Regions from separate parts of the Flocculibacter collagenilyticus genome, predicted to be linked through region 4. Evidence: predicted binding sites of a transcription regulator. Region 4 holds the regulator's gene; each other region holds the start of a gene.
The links. Region 4 encodes sigma-54, which starts transcription at its own class of promoters, with help from an activator protein. Its sites were predicted from a motif close to GTTGGCACGNNNNTNGNNT; they were not measured.
Positions count from the first base shown of each region.

Region 1: the regulator sigma-54 is predicted to act here: its motif matches at 1,410-1,428, upstream of HUU81_RS10975 (flagellar basal body rod protein FlgF).
Region 2: the regulator sigma-54 is predicted to act here: its motif matches at 1,831-1,849, upstream of HUU81_RS04505 (PA2169 family four-helix-bundle protein).
Region 3: the regulator sigma-54 is predicted to act here: its motif matches at 1,732-1,750, upstream of HUU81_RS00345 (PEP-CTERM sorting domain-containing protein).

Region 1 covers NZ_CP059888.1:2,474,831-2,478,107, reverse strand. The annotation lists gene flgE (flagellar hook protein FlgE) at 1-1,319, shown strand, start outside; gene HUU81_RS10975 (flagellar basal body rod protein FlgF) at 1,469-2,233, shown strand; gene flgG (flagellar basal-body rod protein FlgG) at 2,323-3,111, shown strand; gene flgH (flagellar basal body L-ring protein FlgH) at 3,167-3,277, shown strand, end outside.
Region 2 covers NZ_CP059888.1:1,016,471-1,019,747, reverse strand. The annotation lists gene HUU81_RS04515 (hypothetical protein) at 62-256, shown strand; gene HUU81_RS04510 (sigma-54 interaction domain-containing protein) at 350-1,693, opposite strand; gene HUU81_RS04505 (PA2169 family four-helix-bundle protein) at 1,965-2,444, shown strand; gene HUU81_RS04500 (BON domain-containing protein) at 2,922-3,277, shown strand, end outside.
Region 3 covers NZ_CP059888.1:80,715-83,991, forward strand. The annotation lists gene uvrD (DNA helicase II) at 1-1,503, opposite strand, end outside; gene HUU81_RS00345 (PEP-CTERM sorting domain-containing protein) at 1,869-2,477, shown strand; gene HUU81_RS00350 (NRAMP family divalent metal transporter) at 2,598-3,277, opposite strand, start outside.
Region 4 covers NZ_CP059888.1:3,426,323-3,429,599, forward strand. The annotation lists gene rapZ (RNase adapter RapZ) at 1-87, opposite strand, end outside; gene ptsN (PTS IIA-like nitrogen regulatory protein PtsN) at 208-657, opposite strand; gene hpf (ribosome hibernation promoting factor) at 678-965, opposite strand; gene HUU81_RS15205 (RNA polymerase factor sigma-54) at 993-2,483, opposite strand; gene lptB (LPS export ABC transporter ATP-binding protein) at 2,519-3,244, opposite strand.

The sequences.
Region 1 (3,277 bases), 950 kb from region 4:
CAAATTCGTTAGATATGGCGATCACCGGGAATGGTTTCTTCCCGATGACAGACAACTTGTTATCTCGTGACTTTACATATACTCGTGCAGGTGCATTTAAGCTGAACGAGAATAACTATATTGTTGATTCGAACGGTAACTTCTTGCAAGGCTTCCCAGTTAATACTGACGGCTCTGTAAAATCCGTGAGTTTAAGTACCACTAACGCAATTGAAATTCCTGATACAGCTGGCTCGCCAAAAGCCACTGAAAACATTGATATGAGTTTCAACTTAGATAGTACTGCACTGCCAATTGACCCTTACGCGACACCTTTTGATCCGACTGACACCAATACGTTTACTGCATCTACTTCAACGGTTATCTATGACTCGTTAGGTAACAGTAGAATAGCGTCAATTTATTATGTAAAAGTCAATGATCCTGCAACAGTTCAAGCGGGTGCTCCGGGTGGCGCAGCACCATTTGCAGCAGGCTTTTATGACCCTGCTGCACCGTTAACCACACAAGGTTTAGGCGGTATGTCTGCGGCCAATCAGGCAAATGCAAATAGCTGGTTAATGTTTGCAACGGTGACTAATGATGCAGGGGAAGTGATTCCTGTGGATTTAGCGGATGATCCAGTTCTGAGCCCTCCAGGCTCACAGGGCTATACTTTCCAGTCTGCCGATAATGGAAACCCAGCATTACCTGTTCAGCAGCAGCGTGGTTTACTTCTGCAATTTGATTCATCGGGTACGCCTGTAACTGAAACCTTTCCAACGCCAACAGGTGAACCGTTAGGTGATGCGGCAGCGACACCTACACCACTACCTGCTCCGTTCAACGGTGCGCCATATTTAGGTGCTGGCGCTATTACTAATGGTGCCGAAGGAGATCAACGTTTTAATATTTCGATGACGAATCTAACGCAGTTTTCCTCGCCGTTTGAAATCACATCACTATCGCAAGATGGGCAAACAGTTGGTCGTTTAACGGGGATCTCAATAGGTACAGACGGCTTAATTGAAGCGAAATATTCAAATGGTGATTCGCAGCCTATCTCAAAAGTGGCGTTAGTGCGCTTTGCGAATGATCAAGGCTTAACACAGGTGGGTAACACTTCTTGGGTTGAAAGCCAAACGTCAGGTGAACCATTAGCAGGTGAGGCAGACTCAGGCACTTTTGGCTCTATTCGTTCGGGCACACTTGAGCAATCTAACGTAAACCTAACCGCAGAATTGGTAGACTTAATCACAGCACAACGTAACTACCAAGCAAACTCACGTGCACTAGAAGTTAACTCAACTATCACGCAAACCATTTTGCAAATTAGATAATGGTTTTGTAGTGTTTTTATACCACCCTCTAGGCTGCTTCGGCAGCCTTTTTTTATCTTCAAATCTCATTTAAACATGCTCATATAATAGACTGGCACTATCCTTGCTTTAATCAATATAAGTGTTATTTATCGTCAATAAGGTGAGTCATGGATAAGTTATTGTATGTTGCCATGTCTGGTGCGAAACAGAATTTAGTCGGTATTTCAATGAATGCCAATAATTTGGCGAATGTAAAAACCGTTGGATTTAAAGCTGACTTTGAACAAGCTAGAACCATGCAAGCGTTTGGCGAAGGGTTGCCAACTCGTGTATTTGCAATGGAAGAAAGACCAGGCTCAAGAATGCAAATGGGGGCAATACAAACAACAGACCGTGACTTAGACATTGCTGTAACGGGCAAAGGTTGGATTTCAGTTCAGGATAGCAAAGGTGAAGAGGCGTACACTAAAAGCGGTAACCTTAAAATTACGGCGAATGGTGAGCTAATTACGTCGCGAGGAAACCCGGTTATTGGAGAGGGTGGCCCGATTATTTTACCTATTCCAATTGAAAAAGTTGAAATTGGCAGTGATGGTTCTGTTGTCGTTAGGCCTCAAGGCGCCCCCGCCAATTTTTTGGAAACGGTTGACCGTATTAAGCTGATTGAAGCCGATGACAACCGCAACATGACGAAGATGAACGATGGGTTGTTCAGACCTAAAGGCGATTTAGTGGGAGATGATTGTGGCTTTTGTGACGCATCTCCAAACGTACGTATTATTAGCGGTGCACTTGAAATGAGCAATGTGAACCCTGTTGAAGAAATGGTGGCGATGATCTCTCATCATAGGCAATTTGAAATGCAAGTCAAAATGATGAGTAAAGCCGAAGAGAATGACGAACGTCACAACAACTTATTGAGAATTACCTAATAACAGTATTAATTAGCAATTGTTGAGTTGTGTTTTACTGCAACGCTTAACAACACTGATTGCTGAAACGAACACAGAGGAGAAGGATTATGCATCCGGCACTTTGGATAAGTAAAACGGGATTAGATGCCCAACAAACCGATACCTCGGTTATTTCAAATAATTTAGCGAACGCCAGTACGATAGGTTTTAAAAAGAGTCGAGCGGTATTTGAAGATTTGCTTTATCAAAACATCAATCAACCTGGTGGCCGTTCATCGGCAGATACCGAGTTACCATCTGGCTTAATGGTGGGAGCGGGAGCAAAAGTCGTTGCAACGCAAAAAACCTTTTCGCAAGGCAATATGATCACAACTGAAAACGCGATGGATTTGATGATCCAAGGACAAGGTTTTTTTGAGGTGTTGTTACCTGACGGTACGTTGTCTTATACCCGTAATGGTCAATTTACATCTGACGAAAATGGTCGAATTGTTACGCCAGGAGCTGGTTATCCGTTACAGCCAGAAATTATTATTCCTCAGGACGCACAATCAATCACAGTGTCACAAGAAGGCGAAGTGTCAGTGCGGGTGCGTGGTCAGGCTGAAAACCAAGTTATTGGCCAGATTACCATTTCTGATTTTATTAACCCAACGGGCTTAGAACCAATGGGACAAAACTTGTACTTAGAAACCGCAGTCAGCGGTGCGCCAGTACAAGGCAACCCCGGCGTTGAAGGGCTTGGTGTAATTGTTCAAGGGTCTTTAGAAACATCCAATGTAAACGTGACTGAAGAGCTCGTTAATTTGATTGAAACTCAGCGAGTTTATGAAATGAACTCGAAGGTAATTTCTGCCGTTGATCAAATGATGCAAAATTTAAATCAGCAGCTTTAATAGCCTTATTTTTACTTAGCTGCTTGCATGAAACCTATTTAGAGTGAGTTGTATTATGAAACTTTATATCACATTAATAGTTGGTTTGTTGACTACAGGATGCGTAAGTACGCAAACGACTGTAGAACGAGATGATCCTTACTTTATGCCAGTAGCACCAGAAGCA
Region 2 (3,277 bases), 1.6 Mb from region 4:
ACTAATTAATTAAAAGCAAAGTTTTACATTTTATATTATTTTATTTAAACGGGGACGTATCATGGAATTATCAAAACTTTTAACACGTATTTTATTTGTAGTAACTGCCACTTTTGCTCTAGCAGCTTGTGATCAAGGTCCAGCTGAAGATGCTGGCGAAAAGATTGATGAAGCAGTAACTGACGCAGGTAACGCAATTGAAGACGCATGTGAAGATGTGAAAGAAGGCGTTAAGGCTGATGACACTGATTGTTAATTAGCATTGCTATTAATTAATAAAAAAGCAGTGGTATTAGAAAATACCACTGCTTTTTTTTGTACTATCTAAGGCTAATAAATTAAAAAAGTACTATTCACCTTCTTGGTACTTGTCTAACTTGTTATACAGCGTCTTAACACTAATACCCAACTGTTTTGCAGTATCAGTCTTATTCATATTATTTGCTTCTAACGATTGTAAAATTGCTGCTTTTTCAAGTTCTTCCAATGGCATTCCAATAGGCACTTCCGCTTCTACAGGTTGTTGACTACACAATGACTGATCAATAATCAAATGTTCCGGTAGCACTACATCCTCAGCAAGAATATAGGCACGCTCAATTGCATGCTTAAGTTCGCGTACATTACCAGGCCACTGATGTTGTTCAATTCTCGCCAATGTTTCGATTGCAATACTCTTATTAAATCCCTCTTTTGCATTTCGATACGCTAGAAAATGTTTGGCAAGCCCTGTTTTGTCGTCACCACGATCTCTTAATGGTGGAACATGAATAGGAAATTGCGCTAGCCTAAAGTATAAATCTTCACGGAAAATATCATCGCTGATTGCTTGTGCTGGATCGCGGTTAGTTGCTGCAACAATTCGCACATTAGCAATTTTTAGCTGACTGCTGCCCACTGGACGATATTCATTAGATTCCAACACGCGTAACAGTTTAACCTGATGCTCAATTGGCATCTCAGTAACTTCATCTAAAAATAACGTACCACCTTCCGCTTGTTCAAACACGCCTTGATGATCGCGATGCGCGCCTGTAAATGCCCCTTTTGTATGGCCAAACAATTCGCTATCAACTAATTCTGGGCTTAATGCACCACAGTTAATTGCAACAAAAGGCTCTTCTCTTCGTTCACTGGCTAGATGAATCGTATTAGCAACTAATTCTTTACCTGCCCCACTCTCACCAATAATCAACACATTGGTATCAGTCATTGCCACTTTACGAATGGTGCGATAAAGCTTACGCATGCTTTTTGACGAACCAACTAATAAACCAAATTGATCTAAGTCGCTGGTCACTACCTTTTGAGAAGCTAGTAGGTGCTCTGATAATTCGTCATAAAGATCTTTCAGGGTTTCTTCTAAAATATCAAAATTGAAAGGGTTACGATGGTGGAAACCTGCACCGCGTAACATAATTTTATCTAGATAGGGATTGGGTTGTCCCTGACTGAAAAAGATAAATTCGACATTAGACAGCAAATCGCCTTTACATAATCGCTCGAAATCCTGCTTTGCAAAATCATCAGCTTGAATTAAGGCAATATCACATTGCATAAATTCAAGCTGGTCAATCCAGTGCTCAAGTTCACTACTTTTAGCAACGATGAATGAACGTACCACATCAAACGATAATAACCGCTCTTCTAACTTTCTATCACTTAAATGGATGAATATTTTTGGTTGGCTCATTGCCGTTCTCCTTAGGATCATCACGCATGGTAGGGCAAGTTTGTAAATTTAACAATGTATGTTTGTAATTCTTTCTAGTTACCAAAATTAACCCTCTCCTAAATATGGCTAATGCAATGAAAATCAACACCTTAGGTGTTGGCATATAAATTGATTGCTAAATGTAGCATTTTGAAAAAAAACGAGACCTGATTAAGGTCAAATTAACAGATATTTAAACCAGTATTTATGACATGCCATTTTAGTTATGAAGGCATTTGGGGGTAACACCATGGATCCATTTGTATACGTACCACCACAAGATCCTACACAAACAGACGCGATGATAGTTAACGAGATCATTGCAGTTTGCCATGACGGGCTGGCTTTTTATCAACATGCACAAGAACATGTTGAAGATTATAATTTGAAACGCATTTTTTCAGGCATGATCGAGATAAGAAGAGAGATTATTGAAAAGCTCGAACCTGAAGTCATTGCACGTGAAGTTAGCCCAGTTGAAAGTGAGTCCATTTTTAATAAAGTACGCCAATGGTATGTTGATGCCAAAGACATGCTTTCAGACGATAACGCAAATGTATTTATTGATGAGTTAGAGCAACACGAACAAGCCACGCTGAACCGCCTCAAAGAAGCGATGAAACGGATTGAGGATGAACGTTTAGCTAAAAAGATTTCTCATATAGCGGCCTCTGTGCAAATGACACATGACAAAATGGCCGCACTAAAAGAACAATATAAAAATAATTGATCCAAACTTAATAAGTGAACGTAACGACTAATATGAAACGAATGATTTACTAACACAGACATTTGATTTACTCCTACCACGACACACTTTGCTCCCTACGGGGAGCTTTTTTTTATCTTCATTTAATACAGAACCAACAAAAAAGTCCCTCTTCTATATTGAATTTGAAGAAACAATCACCACAAATTCGGCATTAGCAAAGTGTAAATTTCATACAGTTTAGTGACTGTTTCTCAGTAAAAAACTTAACGTAATTTTTTAAATTATATTTTTGGTAATTTGAAACTTAGTGACTACTATTTACACATGTTAATTTCTGAACATTTTACAATTGCAGTGTAAAAAAATTGCAATAATTCAAACATTAACACGCTACAGGAGAACGAATAAAAATATAAGTTATTGATTTTAATTGTTTTTTACAAGTTGGCACTGTTCTAGCAATATTGACTATGAATATATCAATAGGAGGATGTTATGAAAATTAAGACGATTGCACTATTAGTGGGTTTATCAGTAAGTACTTCAGCATTTGCAGGTAATAACAAAGCAAACAGCTGGGAGAAAACAGCTCATGATGCATGGATTGATGGTAAAGCAGAAACCACCTTATTGTTAAATACTAACCTGAATTCTTTTGACATTAATACAGATGTTAAAGACGGTAAAGTTTACCTTACAGGTAAAGTAGAAAGTGATGTTGATAAGGCTCTTGCAGAAGAGTTAATCGAAGGTCTTGATGGCGTTAAGTCTGTTGAAAATAACTTAACAGTACTAAACAACAATAAAGATAAAAAAAGTGATTTTGTTCAATCATTAACTGATTCAAAAGT
Region 3 (3,277 bases), 630 kb from region 4:
AGCTTTTTCGCCTTTTTCTGCTTGATACATGGCATACAAGCCACTGTCACGAATAATGCTGTCTGCCTGTTCATGTAAGAGCTTGTCTGCAATATTATGCTCAAACGCTGTAATCGTATCAATAAAGTGCTGAATGGCATTCGCTGCTCGGCCAGATAAAAGCTTGTCATTAATGCAGGTTAACGCAGCTTGCCACAGCGTTGCCCCATGTTGTTTAGCGGTGTCTCGAACGGTTGCCAATGTGCGTTCACCAATCCCCCTTGCTGGGGTATTGATAATGCGCTCAAAGGCAGCGTCATCATTGCGGTTTGTAATAAGGCGCAAATATGCCAACGAGTCTTTAATTTCTTGTCGGTCATAGAAGCGTTGCCCACCGTAAATGCGGTATTTTAGATTGGCCTGACGGATCGCATCTTCCAGTGCCCGCGATTGAGCATTATTACGATATAAAATGGCGACATCGTTTAATGTATTACCTTTGCTTGACCATTGCTCAATGGCGTTAACTATAAACCTTGCTTCGTCTAATTCATTGTAGGCAGCGTATAGTGAGATTGGCTCGCCTGCATCGCCATCAGTCCATAATTCTTTACCCATACGCGCACTATTATTTTCAATGAGTTGGTTGGCTGCTTTTAGAATGGTATTAGTTGAGCGATAGTTTTGTTCTAGCCGTATTGTTTGCGCGTTAGGAAAGTCATTGGTGAACTTGTGAATGTTTTCTATTTTGGCGCCGCGCCAGCCGTAAATTGACTGATCATCATCTCCAACTATCGTAATGTTGCCATGTTCTCCGGCTAACAGTCGCAACCAAGCATATTGTACGGTGTTAGTATCTTGAAACTCGTCTACCAAAATATGCTCGAAGCGTTGTTGGTAATGGCGCAATAGTGGTGGATGCTTTAATAGCGTTTCGTGTGCGCGTAACAAAATTTCTGCAAAATCGATTAAACCAGCACGGTCACAGGCTTCTTGATAACTTGCGTACACTTTTAGCATTTGCTTTTCGGTGTGATCGTAGCTTTCAATGTGCTGTGGGCGCAGCCCTTCATCTTTTTTATTATTAATAAACCATTGCACTTGCTTGGGTGGGTAATGCTTCTCGTCTAAATTTAATGCTTTAAGGGTGCGGCGAATAAAGCGATATTGATCGTCAGAGTCTAAAATTTGAAACGTCTCAGGCAAGCTTGCTTCTTGAAAATGTGTGCGTAAAAATCGATGGGCTAGCCCATGAAATGTGCCAAGCCACATCCCGCCAACATGACTGCCCATTAAAGTTTGCACTCTGCCTCGCATTTCAGCAGCCGCCTTATTAGTAAAGGTAACAGCCATGATACTAAACGGTGACGCTTGCTCGACTTGCATCAGCCAAGCAATGCGGTGTACTAACACTCGGGTTTTGCCACTGCCAGCACCTGCCAGCACTAACATGCTTTGCAATGGTGCCGATACCGCTTCACGCTGGCGGTCATTTAAATGTTCAATAAGATGAGAAACGTCCATAATTCGCCTGATTAGTTCTGGTCACCTGAACAGCATTGAGATGTGTCGACTGCCGATGAGCGGTATAAAAAATAGATAAAAAGTGCTGTATATTATAACAGTGGTTAAAAATTATGAAATGGAAATAAGATTAAAATCGCTAATAAAATATTGTCAGTAAATTTTACATAAGAAATGCTGCTCGTTACTTAGAAGCAGTAAAGTTGATGTTTTATAATGGCTTTTTAAGTTGGTTTGATTATTGCTTTAAGCATAAAAATTTTGTTGTACCACTAATAAGAAGTAATCCATTCATGAAACAGTCCATTCTTTTTGTGCTTTGCTTATGTCAAAGTGTATTCTCTTTTAACGCCTCGGCTACGCTTATGGCAGATCATTACATTCCGTTCTGGGATGACAATAATGAAACGGTGGCAAACGAAATGATGTTCACCGCGGGTAATTTATCATTATCTGTAACAGCGTGGACTGGTAACTTTGATGCATCGGGTAATCAAATTGAAGGTTGGAGCCAAGTTGTGGGTAACGATCTTGGTGTGTTTCGTGATGATAGCGGCTTAGGTGTATTGTCATCATTGAATGATGGCAATGATCTGGATGCGGGTTCTTCAAGTGATTTTGCTAGCGATCCTGATGAAGGCTTATTATTTGTTTTTTCAAATAAAGTCAGTATTTTTGATATTTTTGTTGGCGACTTAGATTCAAGCGATGACATTAACTTTTCAGAAGTTAGCTTATCGGCATTAAATGACATCACAATAGGTAATTCAGCAATTGGCCTAACTGGCCCGCAGTTTGAATCAGAGTGGCCATTTGAATTTAATGGCAGCTTTTCAGGTTCTGCATTTATGGTTTGGGTTGATGACTCACGCGACGATGTTGAAATATTGGGTGTTGCAACCATCCCTGAGCCAGCCACTATTTTTGTTATTGCCTTGGGGCTAATGATGATCGGTGTGCGCCGCATTGCATAATCTACACACATAGGCATTAAACATATTGCACATTGAATGAGTCGCAGCCCCCTGCGGCTCATTAATCTCACACATGCTTACACCACACTCTTGTTTAGCTCAACACCCTTGGCTAATTAGTTAGCCAAATCGCCAATACAAAAAATAACCACTAAATATAGTTAATAACGATAGACTGCTTAAGGTATACCATTTAAACACACCTGTTGGCTGGTGCGCTAAAGGCACTTTGCTAGAGGTAATCACTTTGTAATTAAGCCAAGCATAAATCGGTGCGCTAACGAATGACACTGTGGTGACAAAGTCTAATAGCGCTTTGATGTCCGCAGTAAAATCGTAAATGATCCACCAACCGCCTATTGCTAACATGAGTAAGCTAGATACATACACGCGATTACTAATTACATTAACCCTATCGGCGTTGGCCTCTTGCGAATGATTAATCGGTGTTACTTTATTCGACTGATGAATAACATAGGCACGCTTCCATACTTGTGGAAAGCCATCAGACACGGCAAACGTGGTAGAAAATAGTGCAATGAAAGTGATCACCGCCATTAAACTCCAGCTCCATTCACCTAAGGCGCTACTATAAATACTAACTAATTGGCTAGCAAATGCAGCGGCTGAATTAGCAAACGAAACCCCTTGGCCAAACATCAGTAATGCTCCAAGCCAGGTAAAAATTATGGCCAGTATAAAACTTGTTAAGTAGCCAATTTTAAAGTCTAGCGTGGCATCTGTAACGCCAATTAATTTACCTGATTGCTTGCGTGATAAGGTCCATAGCGAATGCCAAA
Region 4 (3,277 bases):
AACGCAATAATAGCCCAAGTCCTCTAACACCCTAAGTGCTACAGTTTTCCCTGAACCAGAACGACCGCTAATAATGATAATTTTCATAAAAATTAAGCTACCTTAATTGTTAATTTACCTTCTTTCTTTGAATTACTTTAATCTAAGGTTATGACTATTTAAATACAGCGCTCTAAAATAGCTATAACTGAATACGTATCAGCACGGCTAATTGGATGTCATAATCTCAAATAACTCTTGATCAGTATCGGCTTTGCGCAATCTTTTCACCATACTTTTATCGTCAAGCATGCTAGCAACGGCTGACAACGTACTTAAATGTTCTTTACATTGCTCTTCGGGTACTAACAGTGCAAAAAATACATCAACTGGCTTTTGATCGATTGAGTCGTATTGGATCGGATTTTTACTTACTAAAAAAATTGCGACCGTTTTTTGCGTATTCTTCAAGCGGCCATGGGGAATAGCAATTCCTTTACCAATCCCGGTACTGCCTAGCTTTTCTCTTGCCATTAAACTGTCCAAAATTTCATGTTGGCTAATATCAGGCAGTTTAGTGTGTGCCAATTGGCTAATGTACTCTAAAATACGTTTCTTGCTATTAAAAAGGACTGCACATTTTGTGCAGTCCTCAGACATCAAAGTTTTAAAAGACATATTACAATAACTATTCTTTTTTAGTGGCTTGAAAGTTTTTCCTTATGTTTAATGACTTGTCGGTCTAGCTTGTCAATCAACCCATCTATCGCCGCATACATATCGTCGTGAGTGGCTGTGGCAAACAACTCTCCGCCATTAACATGGAGTTTTGCTTCCGCTTTTTGCATTAACTTTTCGGAATCCAAAATAACGTGAACATTATTGATATGATCAAAATGTCGCTCTAATTTGGAAAATTTATTATCTACATAATCTTTTATCGACGAAGTGGCATTAACGTGACGGCAAGTTAAATTGATTTGCATAAGCACTTTCCTTCTTTCATCAAGAGCTTACAGTAAGCTCTTTCTTTGGTTAGATGGAGGGATAGACAAAGACTCACGATACTTCGCAATCGTACGTCTTGCTACCTTAATACCTTGATCAGCCATAATTTCTGCAATCTTACTATCACTCAATGGCTTCGCCGCATTTTCTGCAGAGACTAATTTTTTAATCAACGCTCTGATCGCTGTTGATGAACACTCGCCGCCGTTTTCAGTACTTACATGGCTTGAAAAAAAGTACTTAAGCTCAAAAATGCCGCGTGGTGTATGCATATATTTCTGCGTTGTCACACGTGAAATGGTTGATTCATGCATATCTACCATTTCTGCCACATCGTTCAATACCATTGGCTTCATGGCCTCGTCACCATACTCAAAAAATGCCTGTTGCTGCTGCACAATACAATTCGCAACTTTGAGTAAGGTATCGTTTCTACTTTCCAAACTTTTGATAAACCATTTTGCATCTTGTAAATGAGAACGAATAAATTGCGTATCCGTAGATGACTTACTGGTTTTAGACAACGCCGCGTATTGCTGGTTAATAGTAACTTTCGGCATTGAGTCTGGATTTAATTCTACAATCCAACGGCCTTTTTTCTTCACGACTGATACGTCTGGAATAACATATTGCGGTTGTTCAGTAATCACCGCACTGGCTGGCCTTGGATTAAGGCTATGGATAAGTTGCATAACCTCTTTTAGCTGATGCTCTTTAAGCTTAGTCTTTCTTTGTAAAGTACGATAGTCACGATTACCTAATAAATCGATATATTCGTTCACAATGGTTTTTGCGTCAGACAAATAAGGCGTATCGTTGCTAAATTGACCTAACTGAATCAGCATACATTCTTTTAAACTGCGGGCTCCCACACCTAATGGGTCCATTAATTGAATACGCTTTAGTACTACTTCAACCTCATCAAGCTCTACATCGTCATCGCCTAAGCTATTCAGAATATCTTCTGTAGTAACTGATAAATAGCCTGAATCGTCAATCGCTTCAATTATCGCCATGGCGATCGTTTCATCTGTAGGGCTAAACCGGGTTAGCCTAACTTGCCATAAAATATGATCTTGAATATTATCGGTCGTTTCACCTTGAAAAACCATATCATCATTGTCGCTAGCACCAGACACTGACGCCACCGGCGCTGCACTAATATACTCATCCCATGAACTATCAACAGGCAGCTCGTCCGACATATTCTCTTGTTGAACCGCTTCCGTTGTATCCATTTCTTTTACCTCTGAAAACGTCATGTCTTCAGCTTCACCATTGGCATCTTGTTTGGTGGTTCCGTCGTTGCTGTCGCTCACTTGTTCAGGCGATGAGCCATGATCTTCTTCCACTTCAAGGAGTGGATTACTGTCTAAGGCTTCTTGAATTTCTTGTTGCAAATCTAACGTCGATAATTGCAAGAGACGAATAGCCTGTTGCAATTGTGGGGTCATGGTCAACTGTTGACCAATTTTTAACTGTAAAGACTGCCTCATAAAATCCGATAAATTCCTTTAACTAATTAACTTAACTATAGCGTGAATTGCTCACCTAGGTATACATCTCTTACGGTCTGATTTGCTAACACTTGCTCAGGTGTACCATTCGCAATTAATTCACCATGGCTCACAATGTATGCATGCTCACACACGTCTAGTGTTTCTCGTACATTGTGATCAGTAATTAATACTCCAATGCCTTTATTCTTTAAATGCTGGATAATCTTTTTGATGTCTAATACTGAAATTGGGTCGACCCCTGCAAACGGCTCATCCAATAAAATAAATTTGGGATTAGCGGCCAATGCACGAGCAATTTCTACACGACGACGCTCTCCGCCAGACAAGCTCATGCCTAGGCTATCGCGAATGTGACCAATATTGAATTCTTCTAACAACCCATCTAGCGCTTCTTCGCGCGTTATTCGGGTTAAATCGCGGCGAGTTTGCAAAATGGCCATGATATTGTCATAAACGCTAAGTTTTCTGAAAATAGATGCTTCTTGCGGCAAATAGCCAATGCCTTCTCGTGCTCTTGCATGCATTGGTTCCAATGTTAAATCTTGGTCTGCAAGCACAATGCGCCCCCGATCAGATGGTACCAACCCCACAATCATATAAAATGTAGTTGTTTTACCTGCTCCGTTCGGCCCTAACAAGCCAACTATGCTGCCAGCTGCAACATCGATACTTACATCGCGAACAACTTGACGACCTTTGTAACTTTTTGCCAGATTTTGTGCTGATAATATTGTCATTGATTCACTTATTTGTTTCGTAAACTTTTCTCA